DNA from 3 places in the Luteibacter sp. 621 genome. Region 2 is predicted to be linked to each of the others. Evidence: predicted binding sites of a transcription regulator. Region 2 holds the regulator's gene; each other region holds the start of a gene.
The links. Region 2 encodes sigma-54, which starts transcription at its own class of promoters, with help from an activator protein. Its sites were predicted from a motif close to TGGCACGNGCNTTGC; they were not measured.

Region 1 (5,476 bases), on a different contig from region 2:
TTCGCGCTGCATGGTGTCGGGTGCGGATGGCAAGCAGCTGGAAACCGAAGTGGTCGGCTTCTCCGATGGCCGCCTGTTACTCATGCCGACAGGCGAAATGCACGGCGTGCTGCCCAATGCACGGGTCACCCCGGTCGCGTCGGTCTCCGGTATTCCCGTGGGTGATTCGCTGCTGGGTCGCGTTATCGGGCCCGATGGCGTGCCGCTGGATGGCCTGGGTCCGCTCCTGGCACGCGACCGTGCGCCGTTGCGCCGCGATCCGATCAACCCGATGCTTCGGCAGCCCATCGATACGCCGTTGGATACCGGTGTTCGCGCGATCAATTCATTGCTCACAGTAGGTCGTGGCCAGCGTATCGGCCTGTTCGCGGGCTCCGGCGTGGGTAAATCCACCCTGATGGGCATGATGACGCGCTTCACCAACGCCGATGTGGTGGTGGTGGGGCTGATCGGCGAGCGTGGCCGCGAAGTCAAGGAATTCGTTGACCACACGCTGGGCGAAGAAGGGCGCCGTCGCGCCGTGGTGATTGCCGCCCCTGCCGATGCGCCGCCTCTCTCGCGCTTGCGTGGTGCGCAGGTGGCCACTGCCGTCGCCGAGCATTTCCGCGACCAGGGCCTGAAGGTCCTGTTACTGATGGATTCGCTGACCCGCTACGCCCAGGCGCAGCGCGAGATTGCGCTCGCGATCGGTGAGCCGCCGGCGACCAAGGGTTACCCACCGTCGGTGTTCGCCATGCTGCCGGCGCTGGTGGAACGTGCGGGCAACGATGCCGAGGGGCGCGGTTCCATCACGGCGTTCTACACGGTCCTTACCGAGGGTGATGATTACCGTCACGATCCCATCGCCGATTCCGCTCGTGCCATCCTCGATGGCCACATCGTCCTGTCGCGCGACCTGGCCGAGGCAGGGCATTACCCGGCCATCGATATCGAAGCCTCGATCAGCCGTGTCATGCATTCGGTGGTGAGCAAGGATCACATGCGTGCGGCACAGCGCTTCCGCCAGGTGTACTCCGCGTACCGCCAGCAGCGTGACCTGATTGCCGTAGGCGCCTACAAGCAGGGCAGCGATCCCCGTACCGACGAGGCCATCGCGCTTTATCCCAAGCTATCGGCCTTCCTCCAGCAGGAAACCGATGTTCCCGTATTCCTCGACGAGGCCGAAGCCGGGCTCGTCGACGCCGCCAGGGCCGGCTGATGCCCTCACGCGCCGATCGCCTCCAGCCGGTCGTGGATCTTGCCGCCGAAAAGGCGGAGGAGGCCACGCGGGCGCTTGCGGTGCAACAACGCGCCGTCGCCGATGCGGAACAACAGCTGGTTGAACTTCGCCGCTACCGCAACGAATACGCGGAGATGCCCTCGGGCATCGGTGTGGCGGAGCTCCTGAATCGCCAGCAGTTCCTGCAGAAGATTGATATGGCCATCGTGCAGCAGTTGGGTGAGGTGCAGCGCCGCGAGCGCGCCCTCGAGCGCGCGCGTGGCGATTGGGCCGAAGCGCGCGGCCGTGCGAAGGCGCTGGATTCGGTCACCGCCAAGTATCGCGAGCAGGAACGCAAAACCCAGGACCGTCGCGAGCAGGAACAAGCCGACGAACGGTCCCAATACCGCCGAACCCCAAGGCGCGAGGCATGACGTGCGCAACGCCACGCCTCCCGTCGATCGACCCTATCGAGCCAAACGCATGAACAACGCCTCGCTTCTCCTCAACGCGGCCCGCCCGCCGGCTACCACGCACGCCTCGTCGCCCACGCCAGCGTCGAGCCAGGCGGCGTCCACCGGCGATACGTCGAGCGCGCGGTCGGGGTTCGACCATGCCCTGGATGCGGCACGGGCCGATGCGCACAAGCAGGCGGATGCCCATAAGCCCACCGATGCGCACAAGCCCGCCGAGTCCCGGCGCGATTCGGATACGAAGACAACGACCAAAGCGCCTGCGGACAAATCGACAAGCAAGGCTTCCGACGCGAAGAAAGACGACACCACGGCCGACAAGGACGACGACGCCGACAAGAAGGACGACACCAAGGCCGATGGCGATACGTCGCTGGCGTCTTCGATGCTAGCGCTCATTGGCGTGCCCGCGCAGGTGACCCAGGTAGCGGCGGCAGCGCTTGGCGCCGCCAAGGGCGTCGCCACGGGTAACCCCGCCGAGGCTCTTGCCGCGCTTACGGGGGGCAAGGGTGATCCCGCCGATGCGGCTGCTGCAGCGAAGGACGGTGGCCTCAACGCGTTGCCCGCTACCACCGCCGCAGCAGCGGGTGATGCGGCGGCGCTCACGGCCTCGCCGTTTGCCACGTTGCTGGCCTCCGAGGGTGCCGCCGCGCACGCAGGCAAGGATGACGCCAAGGGTGTGGACCTGACGACCATGAGCCCCATACCGCTTGCGCATTCGGCGCCCGCGGGCCAGGCGAGTGGTCCGGTGCAGTTGCAGGCCACCCAGGCGGCGACGTCCCCGCAGTTCACTCAGGAACTGGGCGAGCAGATCGCCTGGATGAGCTCCGCGGCCGGCGGCGTGAAGGAAGCCCGCATCAAGCTGCACCCGGAAGAGTTGGGTAGCATGGATGTGCGTGTGAACGTCGATGGCGGCAAAGTGAACGTCGCGATCATGGCGCAGCATCCGGCCGCAGTTCACGCCGTGCAGCAGACGCTCTCGAACCTGGATGCCATGCTGGCGCACCATGGCCTTTCGCTCGGCAACGCCGAGGTGAACCAGGGTGGCGCCCAGCAGAACAACAGTGGCAACCAGGGCCAGGGGCAGGGCGGTAACGCAGGCCAGTCCGATGGCAACGCCGATACGCTGGTCACCGCGTCCACGTCACGCGTGTCGCGCGGGTTGGTCGACGAGGTGGCATGAGTGATTGTCGTGACGTAATGACGTCACGCGTCAATTTTCCGCCAAGCGGGTCGCATGCTGTCCCTGGCCGAAAACCGCTCGAAATGTGGTGTTCGTGAGGCCTGCACCTACTGGGCGTCATGGCACGCCGCTTGCAACAATACCTGCGGGGCCTTCTGGGCCAGCCACACATCGCATCCGCATCAATGAGGTTTCACCCGCATGGCCACGGCAAAGAAAGAAGGCGAAGAAGGTAAGAAGAAGGGCAAGGGCAAGCTGCTGGTGATTGCCGCGCTCGTCGTGCTCGCCGCCGGTGGCGGTGGGGCCTTCTTCATGCTGAAGGGCGGCCACCCGAAGAGCGCGGAACAGGCCGCCGCGGATGCCGCCAAGACCAAGCCTGCCGTTTACCTGCAGCTGGATCCCGCCTTCGTGGTCAACTTTCAGGACGAGGCCGCGCTGCGCTTCCTGCAGGTGGGCGTCAACGTGATGTCCCACGACCCCGAAGCGATCGCTGCCGCGAAAGAAGCCGATCCGGAGATTCGCAACGCCCTGCTCATGCTGTTCTCGGCGCAGGATGTGAAATCGCTCTCCGATGTGAAGGGCAAGCAGAAGCTGCAGGCCGCCGCGCTGGCGGAAGTGCAGCGCGTGCTGAAGGAAAAGATCGGCCGCCCAGGCGTCGATGCCCTGTATTTCACCAGCTTCATCATGCAGTGACGGGAGCCGTCCAGCCATGAGCGATATCCTCACCCAGGAAGAAATCGATGCCCTGCTGGCGGGCGTGGAGGGCGGCGCCGTTGAAACGGAGCTCGAGCCGCCACCGCCGCCGGGCTCGATACTCGACTACGACTTCACCCAGCAGGACCGCATCGTCCGCGGCCGCCTGCCGACCCTGGAAATGGTCAACGACCGTTTCGCCCGCTATTTCCGCGCCAACCTGTTCAACGTGCTGCGCAAGTCGTGCGAAGTTTCGGTGCTGGGCGTGAAGATGACCAAGTTCAACGAGTACGTCCATTCGCTGGCCGTGCCGAGCAACCTGAACCTGGTGCGCATCAAGCCCCTGCGTGGTACCGCACTCATGGTCTTCGAGCCGCGCCTGGTCTTCACGGTGATCGATAACTTCTTCGGTGGCGATGGCCGCTTCCACGCCCGTATTGAGGGCCGTGACTTCACGCCCACCGAAAACCGCGTCATCCAGATCGTGCTGGCAGAGGCGTTTGGCGCCATGGCCGAGGCCTGGGCGCCCGTGCTCAAGATGCAGTTCGAGTTCCTGAATTCCGAGATCAATCCGCAGTTCGCCAACATCGTCAGCCCCACGGAAACCGTGGTGGTCTCGCGCTTCCACGTGGAGCTGGATGGTGGCGGCGGTGAAATTCACCTCACCCTGCCGTATTCGATGGTGGAGCCCATTCGTGAGCTGCTCGATGCGGGCGTCCAGAGCGACCGCGCCGAACGCGACGAGCGCTGGATCCAGAACCTGCACGAGGAAATCCTCGATGCCGAGGTGGAGGTCACCTCCATGCTGGCCGAGGCTCGCCTGACCATTGGCGATTTCCTGCACCTGCGCAAGGGCGACATCATCCCCATCAGCATGCCGGACCTGGCGACGGTGTTTGCCGAAGACGTGCCGATCTTCCGCGGCCGCATGGCCAACGCGGCCGGCAACAAGGCGGTGCAGTTCGAGTCGCACATGCGCCGCCCGTCGATCAAGCCATCGGTCGCGGTGCCCGCGGCCGCCGAGCCGGCGTGACCGGTGGGTTTTTACGACGTCAACTGACCGTCACGGTGACTAACTGCCGTCGAGCGTCAGGTTTCCGCCGTGACCTGCATTCGGCCGAATATGTACCTCCGATAAGCCGCTGAAATAGCAAGATAATCCGTCGTTCCGCCACGTGCCAAAAGCATGGCACGCCGTTTGCTTCCATGGGTAAGTCATCCCAGCAACGCACCGGATACTCGGACATGAACGAACCCACCATCCTCGAACCCGTCGACGGCGCCGCCGATCTCACCAAGAACATGGGCCTGGGCAGCGACGTCAACCTCGATGTCATCCTCGATGTGCCGGTCACCATGGCCATGGAAGTAGGCCGCACCAAGATCAGCATCCGTAACCTGCTCCAGCTCAACCAGGGCTCTGTGGTCGAACTCGACCGCGCCGCTGGTGAGCCGCTCGATGTCTTCGTGAACGGCACGCTCGTCGCCCACGGCGAGGTGGTGGTGATCAACGAAAAGTTCGGCATCCGCCTGACCGACGTGATCAGCCCGGCCGAACGCGTCCGCAAGCTCCGCTGAGGGCCGCCCATGCGCCGCATTGCCGCTGCCCTTACGGGCGGCTTCCTCCCTTGCGCCCTGTTGGCGGCCCCGGTCGCCCCGGTGGCGGCCGCGCCGGCGGTGGATTCGGGCGCGGAACTGGTTCGCGTCCTGATCAGCCTGCTGGGCGTCGTGGCGCTCATCTTCTTCGTCGGCTGGCTAAGCCGCCGTGCCCAGGCGCGTATTCGCCCGGGTGGCCGGAAGATTCGCGTGATCGAATCCATGCCGGTGGGCATCAAGGAGAAGGTGATGCTGATCGAGGTGGGTGGCACCCAGCTGCTGGTGGGCGCCTCGCCCACGGGTGGCCTGCGCACGCTGCACGTGCTCGATACC
Region 2 (5,476 bases):
CTACGGTGCCGCCCGCGAAGTGGCTGACCTGATCCTGGCCGCGCAGGGCAAGGCCGAAGCCGAGCGGGACCGCTGGCTGTGAGCGTCTTCAACCTGTTCAAGGACCGCAGTACCGCCGGCGTGATCGGCATCCTGGCAGTCGCCCTGGGCGCGAGCACCCTGCTCTACTACTGGGTCGCCCCAGAAAAGAAGGTCGAGGACTTCATCGGTCCGCCCCGCTCCGGCTACGTGCTCACCACGTTCGACCTCGATTCGTACAACGAGCAGGGCAAGCCCGCGTTCAAGCTCATCGCACCGCACCTGGAGCGGCGCGAGGGCGATGAATCGCTGTACATCAATGCCCCGAATTTCGTGTTGCCCTCCACGAAGGAGACCGATGTCCCGCCGTGGACCGGGCACTCCGAGTACGGCTGGGTAAACAAGGACGGCACGATGCTGAAGCTGCAGGGCATGGTGCACATGGACCGCATCGCGTTCGATACCAACCCGCCGGCCAGCATCGATACCTCCGAGGTCACCGCCTGGCCCAAGGAGAACCGCCTGGAAACCGCCGAGGCAGCCCGGATCGTTCAGGGAACCTCTACAATGAACGGCATCGGCATGCGTGCCAATCTCGACACCAAGCACCTGGAGCTCCTCGATGCAGTCCACACCCAGTATCTGCCCCGCAAGCGCTAAGGCACTGATCGCGGCCTGCGGCGTGGCGCTCCTTGCCGCCGCCACCCCAGCCATGGCGAAACAGGACGATCGCAACCAGGTCGTCGATGTCACGTCCAAGAGCTTCGATGGCAGGCAGCAGCCGCAGGGCATTGCGATCTACACCACCAATGTCGTCATCACCCAGGGCACGCTGAAGATCACGGGCAGCAAGGCCACGATCTACTTCGATGACCAGCAGCAGGTCACCCGCGCGGTCATCGATGGCGGCCCGGCGACCATGCAGCAGCAGGACGATGACGGCAACTGGATGCACGGCCACGCCAAGAACATCGATTACCACAACGATACGAGCATCGCGATCCTCACCGGCAATGCCCACATCGACCAGCCCACCAAGGGCACGGCCGATGGCGACAAGCTCACCTACAACACCAACGACAGCACGATGACCGGCGAGAGCAATGGCGACGCCACCGTGCACATGACCTTCCAGCCGAAGAACCAGCCAGGCGCCGCTCCCGCGGGCAAGCCGGCGGCTCCGGCGACGCCGGCCCAGCCGGCCCCCACCCCGAAGAAGCCCTGACACGATGCTTTCAGCCCAAGGCCTGCAGAAGCGGTTCCGCGCCCGCCAGGTAGTGCGTGATTTCGCGTTCTCCATCCGCGAAGGTGAGGTGGTTGGCCTGCTCGGCCCGAACGGTGCCGGCAAAACCACCTGCTTCTACATGGTGGTAGGCCTGATCCCCGCCGATGGCGGCCAGATCAAGCTCGACCAGCAGGACATCACCGGCCTACCCATGCATGCGCGCGCCAAGCTCGGCATCGGCTACCTGCCGCAGGAAGCCTCGGTGTTCCGCCGCCTCAGCGTCTCCGACAACATCCTTGCCGTGCTCGAACTGCGCGAGAACATGACGCAGAAGCAGCGCGAGGACGAACTCGAAAGCCTGCTGGATGAACTCAAGATCTCGCACATCGCCGAGCAGAAGGGCATCAGCCTTTCCGGTGGCGAACGCCGCCGCGTCGAGATCGCACGCGCCCTCGCCGCCCGCCCCCGCTACATGCTGCTCGATGAGCCGTTCGCCGGCGTCGATCCCATCTCGGTTGGCGAGATCCAGCGCATCGTGCGGCACCTGAAGGAGCGTGGCATCGGCGTGCTCATCACCGACCACAACGTGCGCGAGACGCTGGGTATCTGCGACCGCGCCTACATCCTCAACGATGGCGAAGTGCTCTCGCGCGGTACCCCGCAGCACATCCTTGCTGATGAAAAGGTTCGCGAGGTGTACCTGGGCCGTGAATTCCGGATCTAAGGTCCTATACGAAATCGGCCAGCCGGCCTAGGCATCCGGCCCGCTGGTTTACGGGGCCCGCGTGGGGTTAGGATGGCCCGGTAACCCGATCTTGCGAAGGTAATGAAACCCGGACTTCAGTTTCGCCTGCATCAGCAGCTCACGCTGACGCCCCAGCTCCAGCAGGCCATCCGCCTGCTGCAGTTGTCGCAGCTGGAGCTCGAGGCCGAGCTCCGCCAGATAGCGGAAAGCAATCCGCTGCTCGAGTTCGCCGAAGATGCCGAATCCGAGCCAGATACGGCCGAGGAAAGCACCAGCTTCGACGAGGCCATGGAGTTCCGCGCACGCGACGAGCAGCCCACCAAGGCCACGCGCGAAGAGGAATCCACCGCCTCGCCCTCCGAGGACCTGGCTCCCGAGTGGGACGATGACCGCTTCCACGGTGAGGCCGGCGACTACGCCGGTGGCCCCTCGCGCAACGGTGGCGGCGACGAAGACGGCTTCGAGCCGCAGAACGCCGCACCGGAAAGCCTGCAGCAGCACCTTGAGTGGCAGCTCAACCTCTCCCAGTTCACGCCGCGCGACCATGCCATCGCCACGGCCATCATCCATGTGCTCGATGAAGATGGTTACCTGCGCGACGGCCTCGAGGCGGTGCAGGCCGCCCTGCGGGAGTTCCAGGCCGATCTCGACGAGATCGAGGCGGTTCGCAAGCGCATCCAGCGGTTTGATCCCACCGGCATCGCCAGTCTGGACCTGCGCGATTGCCTGCTGTGCCAGTTGAGCCAGTTCGCGGAGGACACCCCGCAACGCGGGCTGGCCATCCGCATTGTTACGGATGAAATCGAACTGCTGGCCCGCAATGACACCAGCAAGATCGCCCGGCGGCTGAAGGCGGCCGAGACCGACGTGGCCGTGGCCGCATCGCTCATCCGCAGCCTGGATCCCCGCCCCGGCGCGGCCCTGGATGCCACCCCGGTGGAATACGTGGCCCCCGATGTCTACGCCCGCCGTGAGAGCGGCCGCTGGAAGGTGAGCCTGAACCCGGATGCCCAGCCCCGGCTGGGCCTGAACCAGCACTACTGCAACCTCATTGCCCGCGCGCGCGGCGATGACGCCACCTGGATGAAGGGCCAGCTGCAGGAGGCCCGCTGGCTCCTGAAGAGCCTGCAATCCCGCGCGGAGACCCTGACCAAGGTCGCCGAGGTGATCGTCCGCCGGCAGAGCGCCTTCCTCGATTACGGCCCCGAGGCCATGCACCCCCTGGTCCTGCGCGAAGTGGCCGAGGAGGTGGGTATGCATGAATCGACTATTTCCAGGGTTACCACGCGCAAGTACATGCACACGCCGCGCGGTACCTTCGAGCTGAAGCACTTTTTCTCGAGCGGCGTGGCCACGGAAGACGGCGGCAGCGCGTCCGCGACGGCCATCCAGGCCATGTTGCGCAAACTGATCACGGCGGAAGACCCGCGTCGCCCGCTGTCCGACCAGGCCCTCGCGGAGGAACTCCATCGACGCGGTATTCAGGTAGCCCGACGTACGGTAGCCAAGTACCGGGAAGCCATGCGCATTCCCAGCTCCAGCGAGCGCGTCCGCGCCAGCTGAAACAGTGCGGAACCCCGGTGGAGGATCACGGTCCCACGTACAACGGTTCAGGAGTGGCAACCGGCCATTCCCATCTCGCCGCCACCGAACGGCGGCACCCTCAGCAAGAAGGAGGCGTCATGCAAATCCAGATCAGCGGCCAGCACATCCAGGTCACCCCTGCCCTGCGCGAACGCGTGGAACAGCAAATCGGCCGCTTCGAACGCCTTTTCGACAACATAATGGCCCTGGATGTCGTGCTATCGGTGGACAAGGCCGAGCACAAAGCGGGCGGCACCCTGCACTGTTCGGGCACCCGGCTCCATGCCGAAGGCCTTGCCCGCTTGCAGGACGGCACGATCAACGACCGCATGTATGCCGCGATCGACGAGATGATTACCAAACTGGCCGACCAGCTGCGTAAGCATAAGGAAAAGATCAAGGACCACCACAACAGCGAGGTCCGCGAGGCCCGCACTGCCAGCAGCTAAAGCCCCCCATCGGGCCTGTGGCACAATATAAGCAAGCCGGCACATCCGTGTGCCGGCTTTTTTCTTGACAGGAACCCCCGCGTGGATCGGCTCACTGCCCGACAACTCTTCGACGGTGTCCATGAACGGATGGCCCTGCGCTGGATCGCAGGCATGCGTGGCGAAGCCCGTGTCCTGGAGCCCAACGCCAAGCAGAGCCGCCGCCCGTCGCTGGTGGGCTACCTCAACGTCATCTACCCCAACAAGATCCAGATCATCGGCACCGAGGAGCTCAATTTCCTCGACGGCCTGGATTCGCGCCAGCGCTGGGAGGCCATCCACAAGATCGCCGCCTACCAGCCGGCCGCGCTCATCGTCACCAAGGACCAGGCCATCCCGCCCGACCTTCGTGAGGTGGCCGAGGAAACCGATACCCCGCTGTGGCAGAGCACCAAGCGCGGCCACGAGCTGCTCACCTACCTGCAGTACCACCTGGCGCGTACGCTTGCGCCGCGGGTAACCCTGCACGGCGTGTTCCTCGAGGTGTTCTCCATCGGCGTGCTGATCACCGGCGATCCCGGCTCCGGCAAAAGCGAGCTGGCCCTGGAACTGATCAGCCGCGGCCACCGCCTGGTGGCCGATGACGCCACCGAGTTCACCCTGATCGCCCCGGATGTGATCGACGGCGCCTGCCCCGAGCTCCTGCAGGATCTGCTCGAGGTACGCGGCCTGGGCGTGCTCAACATCCGCGAGATGTTCGGCCACACGGCGGTCAAACCGTCGAAGTACCTGCGCCTGGTCATCCACCTGAAGCCGCTCAAGGATGGCGAGGAAACGGATGCCATGACCCGCCTGACCGGCGATGTCAGCCGACGTAACGTGCTGGACGTGGATGTGCCCAAGATCACCATCCCCGTCGCCCCGGGCCGCAACCTGGCGGTCCTTGTGGAAGCGGCGGTGCGCAACCATGTACTGAAGAGCAAGGGTATCGACCCTGCGCAGACTTTCATCGACCGCCAGGCGCACCAGATGCGCCGGTTCTCCCCATGGTGACCCGGTGAACGACGACCTTCTTATCAGCCCCATCATCGAACCCGATGCCATCCACCTGGTCGTGCTCACCGGCATGTCCGGTGGCGGCAAGACCGTGGCCCTGCGCGCGCTCGAGGACCTGGAGTTCTACTGCGTCGATAACATGCCGGCGGAGCTCATCCCGCAGCTGGTCGCCGCGGTGAGCCAGGGTGAGCACGGCCCGCGCCGGCGCATCGCGGTGGGCGTGGATGTGCGCAACCGCCGCTCCGACCTGGAGCGCATGCCGCACGTCTTGTCCGAGCTCTCCAGCGCTGGCGTCCACGTACACCTCATCTTCCTGGATAGCCGCGACGACGTCCTGATCAAGCGCTATTCGGAAACCCGGCGCCGCCACCCGCTGGCTGCCGAGCGGCTTTCCCTGGCCGATTCGATCGCCGAAGAACG
Region 3 (5,476 bases), on a different contig from region 2:
CTTCTCGTGACCGAACAGTTCGCTCTCCAGCAGCTCGGCCGGGATGGCGCCACAGTTGATGGCGACGAACGGCTTGTCACGGCGCGGCGAGCAATCGTGGATAGTACGGGCGACCAGTTCCTTGCCGCTGCCGGATTCGCCCAGCACCAGTACGCTGGAATCGAACGGGGCCACCTGGCGGATAAGCGAGTTCACCCGCTGCATGGGGCCGGACTGGCCCACGAAGCGCAGGTTGGAAGCAATGGGCTGCATGCGTGACTGCAGGCTGCGCAGGGCCTCGGAGAGGCGCTCGTAGCGCAGCGGCATGTCGATCAGTTCGACATTCTGGTTGGTGTCATCGGCGATCAGCGAGGTGGCGATCGGCGAGTCGGCCGCCACCAGCATCGGCAGGTCACGCCCCTGGCGGCCCAGCGGCGCGAGGAAGCCTTCCAACTCCGCCTCGTCATCGACCGTACCCACGTAGGCCCCGCGCCACGCGTCACCGGCTTCAGCCGTGTGCATACGGCTGGCAAGGACAGGGCGGTAACCGAGGAAGGCCAGCGCGGAGCCGATGGCATCGGCGCGGGACGGGTCGGATTCGACGACGAGAAAGTTGGACGACTTCACCGGATATACCTCGCGTAGAGAAGAATCGAAGGCCCCTGGGCGGGTCCGTGCTGGAATCCCGTCGCCTTCGTTGCAAGGTATCAATCAAGGAGCGTGCCAACGTCGGAATTCCGACGGAAGATGGCTGAAAACCGTGTCAGGGAACGCACTCTGGCCGTGTAGGTAAAACCTTTTCGGCAACGTGTGAAAACGCGAAAGTGAGCGTCAGTGTCAATGCTGACGACACGCGTCACGAATGTGACGCAGGAAGACACGCGACGTTCTTACGTCACGTGACGTAAAAGGTCACCCTTGGGTCGCGTGAGCCCTGGCCTCGGCCACCTGGCGGCGATGCTGCCGAAAAACCAGCCTTTCTATCTCGTCACGGACCGGCTCGGAGAGCCCCTCGAAGGCCACGAAGCCCTTGCCGTCCAACGGCCCGGCCTGGCGGACGCCCGGCAGCTCGAGGGGAAGTGCCCTCACCACGTCGAAGTGGAGCTTCAGCAAGACCGGCTGCCCGACCGGCGGCAACCCTTCCCAGGGCAGGACGGCCCCAAGGCCGTTGAAGCGCAGGGAAATACGCGGCGGCAGGGCCGACTGGGGCAATAACAGGCGGTTGACGATCTCCATCAGGACGTTGAGCTTGGCATCCAGCCGGGCCACCTCCTGGCTGAGGGCGTTATCGTCCTCGCCGGTATCCACGCGGCGGTCCATCAGGGCAGCGACGGCCACCAGGACGTTGGCGTTTCGGTCGTTGATCGAAGCCAGTGCGGCCGCGGCTGGGGGCGCGGCAGGCTCACACGTGGCGTGAAAGCGCCCGTCCCAGGTCACCCGCTCGGAAAATCCCTTCCACGCTTCTTCGCTCATGGGCCCGCCCCCGTTTGGGAAGATCAGAACGAAGTATACGCAGCGACGGCGCGGCGGACGCGGCGGCCATTATCAAGAGCCAGGGCGGTCTCATCGCGGGCTGCGGAGACCAGGTCCTTGATGAGGTTATCCATCAGCATGATGGACTTGAGCGATTCGAGCGTTTCCGGCGCAGGACGCATGGCCCCGGCGTACAGCACCGGCTCGCGCTCTGCCGCCAGACCGGTGAGGTCGTCCCAACGGCCTTCGACAGCGGCAGCGTGCATGGCCTCTGTGAGGGCGAGCACCTGATCGATATCGCAGAACGCAGTGGCGGTCACGCTCCAGCTCCCGCCACCTGGCGAGCCTCTGCCGGAATGGCAACCCAGCTATCGCGGATCTGGCCAAGTAAACCAGCTACTTCTTCCAGCGCCTCGGTATCGGCATTGAGGTTTGCGTGCAAAAGCCTGCGATTCATGTAGTCGTACAGCGCCTCGAGGCGGCCGACCAACGGGCTTTGAACCTCATGGTTAAGGCTGTCCTGCAGGCCACCAATGATGTTAATGGCCTTGGAAATGGCTTCGCCACGCGATGCAATGTTGCCCGTGGCGATGCAGGCCACGGCGAGGCGGATACGCTCGAGAGCGCCATCCATGAGAAGGGTGATCAGACCGTGCGGATCGGCCTGCTCGAGGCCGCCGCCGGTACGAATCTGCTGGTAGGCGCCAGCGCCCTGGGAATAGCCAAGTGCCATATCTATCGTCCTGTCCGCCGTCAGCTCTTATTGGTGAGTGCGTCGAACTGCTGGGTGAGGTAGCTGCTGGTGCTCTGCAACTTGGTCATCAAGGTGTCCAGCGCGGTGTACTGCGTGGTCAGGCGGGCCGTGTACGCCGTCATCTGCGTGTCGTAATCGGTCTGCTGCTGGGTAAGGTCTTTTGCCTTATCGTTCAGGTTGTTCGTGCGCTGAGTCAGGATGCCCGACGACGACGTCCAGTTCGTGATCAGCGTATCGAGCTTGCCCGCGATGCCTGTGCTGCCACCGACCAGCGCCGCCGTTTCCTTGGGATTCGTCGCCATGACCTTCGTGAGCTTGGTCGAATCGAACGCGAGCGTGCCGTCTGTCTGGAACGAAACACCGAGGTCACTGAGGGACTTCGGGCCGGCCCCGGCCGCCGCGGACTGCGAGCCGAGCAGGCTGGTGATCTGGCTTTTGATCGACGTGACCGTGGCGTCGCCGATCAGGGCGCCGACCTCGTTATTCGTCGAGTCGTACTTGGTAAGCGACTGGTAGGTGGAGACGAACGAGTTGTACGCGGTGACCAGGTTCTGCACCGCTGTCGTCACGGCCGAGGTGTCATTCGCGATCGAGACCGTGCTTTCGCCCACCTTTGACAGGGTCAACGTGACCCCGTCAATCGCAGTAGCATCCGTATTCGAGGCACTGGTGACCTTAGTGCCGTCGACTGTGTATTCGGCATCCTGGGCCACCGTAGTGGGCGTGCCGGTAGCCGGGTCAAAGTTGAGCCCGGCCAGGCCGCCATCGCCACCACTGCTGGTGACCGTGAAGGCGTTTGCCTTACCGGTGGAGGAAGAGGTGAGGACCAGATGCGCGCCATCCGCGCCGGTAACGATACTGGCCGTAACGCCCGGGTTATCCGCCGACTTATTGATCTGATCGCGTATGTTCTGAAGGGTGTTGGCGCCCGACGCAACATCAATACTCATCGACTTGTCGCCGATGGCAATGTTCAGGGTGCCCGTGCCCACGGCGGCCGTGGAGCTTGAATAAGCCTGCGACGTGGTCTTCTGGGCGCTCGCCAGTTTCGAAACGACAATATCGTAGTTGTTGGGTGTGGCGTCAGAATCGGCCGTCACACCTAGAATCGTGGAGTCACCGACCGACGTTTTCTGCGTCGTAAACGCCGTAGACGTCGAAAGGCTCTTGATTGCCGCCTGCAAGCTCGTCAAGGACGAGGTGAAGTTGCCGATCGCGGAAATCTGCGTGGTATTGGCAGTAACGGCGTCAGAAAGCTGTTTGTCCTTATCGGCGCGCTTGGCGGCGACCAGGTTGGAAACGAGGCTGGCGACGTCGATGGAACTGGAGCCGAGGGTGATGCTGCTGGTGCTGCTGGCCATGAAGCTCTCCTTGAAGACGCCTCACTGCCCGGGCGCCAATTTGTCGACGGCTGGCGCCTGAAAAGCGCCAGCCGCGGACAACTAAGCAATTACCCTGCCAAACCCGGGATTGCCCCGGGGCCGGTAGTGCCCTTCCGGAATTACTGGAGGAGCTTGGTAACGATCTGCTGCGACTGGTTGGCCTGGGCGAGCACCGAGACACCGGCCTGCTGCAGAATCTGCGCCGAGGACATGTTCGCGGTTTCCTGGGCGAAGTCGGCGTCGGTAATGGCCGACTTCGACGAGGTCAGGTTCTGCGAGATGTTCGACAGGTTGGAGATGGTCGAATCGAAGCGGTTCTGCACCGCGCCGAGGTCCGAGCGCAGGTCGGAAACCGACTGCAGGGCGGCGTCGATGCGGGCAATCGTCTCGTTCGCACCGTCCACCGTCTTGACGCTGGAATCAGCAAGCGTTGCGGTCGAAGCGGCCGCCGTGCCAGCGGTCAGGCCAGCGGCGGTCAGGTCGGCCGTCGTGCCGCCGATGGTGACAGTCGAAGCGGAGGCGAACTTCACGGCGCCGTCAGAGCCCACGTAGGCATTGATGCCCTCGCCCGACTGGGCGTTGATGGCATCGGCCAGGTCCTGCGAGGACTTGTAGGTGCCCGAGAGGCTGAACGAAGCATTGTCGCCCACTTTCAGGGTGACATCGCCGATGGTGACCGGAGCAACATCACCCTTCGTGACGCCCGCAACGACCGTGGCGGCGGCGCCATCGTCAGCGTCGGCAACGGTCAGGTTACCGGCGGTGCCAGCCGTGTTGGCCGTCAAGGTCAGGTTACCGCCGACGACAGTGGCGGTCGCACCGATCCCAGCGGTGCTCAGCGCCGAGTTCACGGCGGTGAGGTAATCTGCCTGATTGCGGCCAGCCGCGGCAGCGACGTTGATGTCCTTGCCATTCACGTTCAGCTTCAGCGCGGCAGCCGGATCAGCCGTGGCGGCGAGCGTGACCGACGAGGTCGTCGTGGCCGTGGCCGGATCGAAACCGCCGATCGAACCTTCGTTCAGGCCGCCAAGCTGGCTAGCCTTCATGCCCTGGTTCAGGCCGACGTTGATGACTTCACCGACGTTGGCGCCGACCTGGAAGCTCAGGCTCTTGGCCGAACCGTCCAGCACCTTCATGCCGTTGAAGTTGGTCTGCGTGGCGATACGGGTGACTTCCGACAGACGCTGCTGCACTTCGGCGTCCAGCGCGGCGCGGTCAGAGGCCGAGTTCGAGGCGTTGGTCGACTGAACGGCCAGCTCGCGGATGCGCTGCAGGTTGTTCGTGACTTCGTCCAGCGCCGATTCGGTCGTCTGGGCGAGCGAGATGCCGTCGTTGGCATTGCGCTGCGCCTGGGTCAGGCCGTTGATCTGGGTGGTCATGCGGGTGGAGATCGCCATGCCCGCGGCGTCGTCCTTGGCGCTGTTGATGCGGTTACCCGACGACAGGCGCTCGATAGCCGAAGACAGCTTGTTCTGCGAGGTCGTCAGGTTGCGCTGGGCATTCAGCGACATGATGTTGGTGTTGATGGTCAGAGACATCGTTTTGATCCTTTGGTAGCGGAACCGAATTGCCGGAGTAGGTGCGGCGTATTCCGGCGGGGTTCCGATAGGGAAGCCTTCCGCCTCAGAGAGGTTTACGGCACGCCGGGAGGAAACTTGAGAACTTTTTCTACCTGTCAACAGTTATTTTTTGACGGGGCGGTGAAAGGAGCTCTGCCCAGCCACTGTCGAGGGAGGTATCGGCACTTTCGTGCCGGGGTTTAGGGCCATTTTTCGCTTCCTTGTGTGGAAATCCGGCCAGAGGCTCCTGGCCGGCAACCGTGCCGTTGGTGGAAAAGGTCAACCCAATGTGTCGCAAGAAACCGTGGCGTGGTGGCAACCGCCCGGCA

Region 1: a site for sigma-54 is predicted at 2,975-2,989, ahead of ABIE56_RS19830 (flagellar basal body-associated FliL family protein). Genes of this name have one in related genera too.
Region 3: a site for sigma-54 is predicted at 3,653-3,667, ahead of fliD (flagellar filament capping protein FliD). Genes of this name have one in related genera too.

Annotation. Positions count from the first base shown of each region.
Region 1 covers NZ_JBNDKI010000024.1:10,433-15,908, forward strand. The annotation lists gene fliI (flagellar protein export ATPase FliI) at 1-1,198, shown strand, start outside; gene fliJ (flagellar export protein FliJ) at 1,198-1,632, shown strand; gene ABIE56_RS19825 (flagellar hook-length control protein FliK) at 1,682-2,854, shown strand; gene ABIE56_RS19830 (flagellar basal body-associated FliL family protein) at 3,056-3,547, shown strand; gene fliM (flagellar motor switch protein FliM) at 3,564-4,580, shown strand; gene fliN (flagellar motor switch protein FliN) at 4,850-5,125, shown strand; gene fliO (flagellar biosynthetic protein FliO) at 5,135-5,476, shown strand, end outside.
Region 2 covers NZ_JBNDKI010000010.1:153,158-158,633, forward strand. The annotation lists gene ABIE56_RS12880 (KdsC family phosphatase) at 1-82, shown strand, start outside; gene lptC (LPS export ABC transporter periplasmic protein LptC) at 79-678, shown strand; gene lptA (lipopolysaccharide transport periplasmic protein LptA) at 641-1,243, shown strand; gene lptB (LPS export ABC transporter ATP-binding protein) at 1,248-1,967, shown strand; gene ABIE56_RS12900 (RNA polymerase factor sigma-54) at 2,070-3,551, shown strand; gene hpf (ribosome hibernation-promoting factor, HPF/YfiA family) at 3,671-4,021, shown strand; gene hprK (HPr(Ser) kinase/phosphatase) at 4,103-5,053, shown strand; gene rapZ (RNase adapter RapZ) at 5,058-5,476, shown strand, end outside.
Region 3 covers NZ_JBNDKI010000024.1:162-5,637, reverse strand. The annotation lists gene ABIE56_RS19790 (sigma-54 dependent transcriptional regulator) at 1-606, opposite strand, end outside; gene ABIE56_RS19785 (PilZ domain-containing protein) at 892-1,452, opposite strand; gene ABIE56_RS19780 (flagellar protein FliT) at 1,476-1,772, opposite strand; gene fliS (flagellar export chaperone FliS) at 1,769-2,185, opposite strand; gene fliD (flagellar filament capping protein FliD) at 2,206-3,567, opposite strand; gene ABIE56_RS19765 (flagellin) at 3,708-5,126, opposite strand.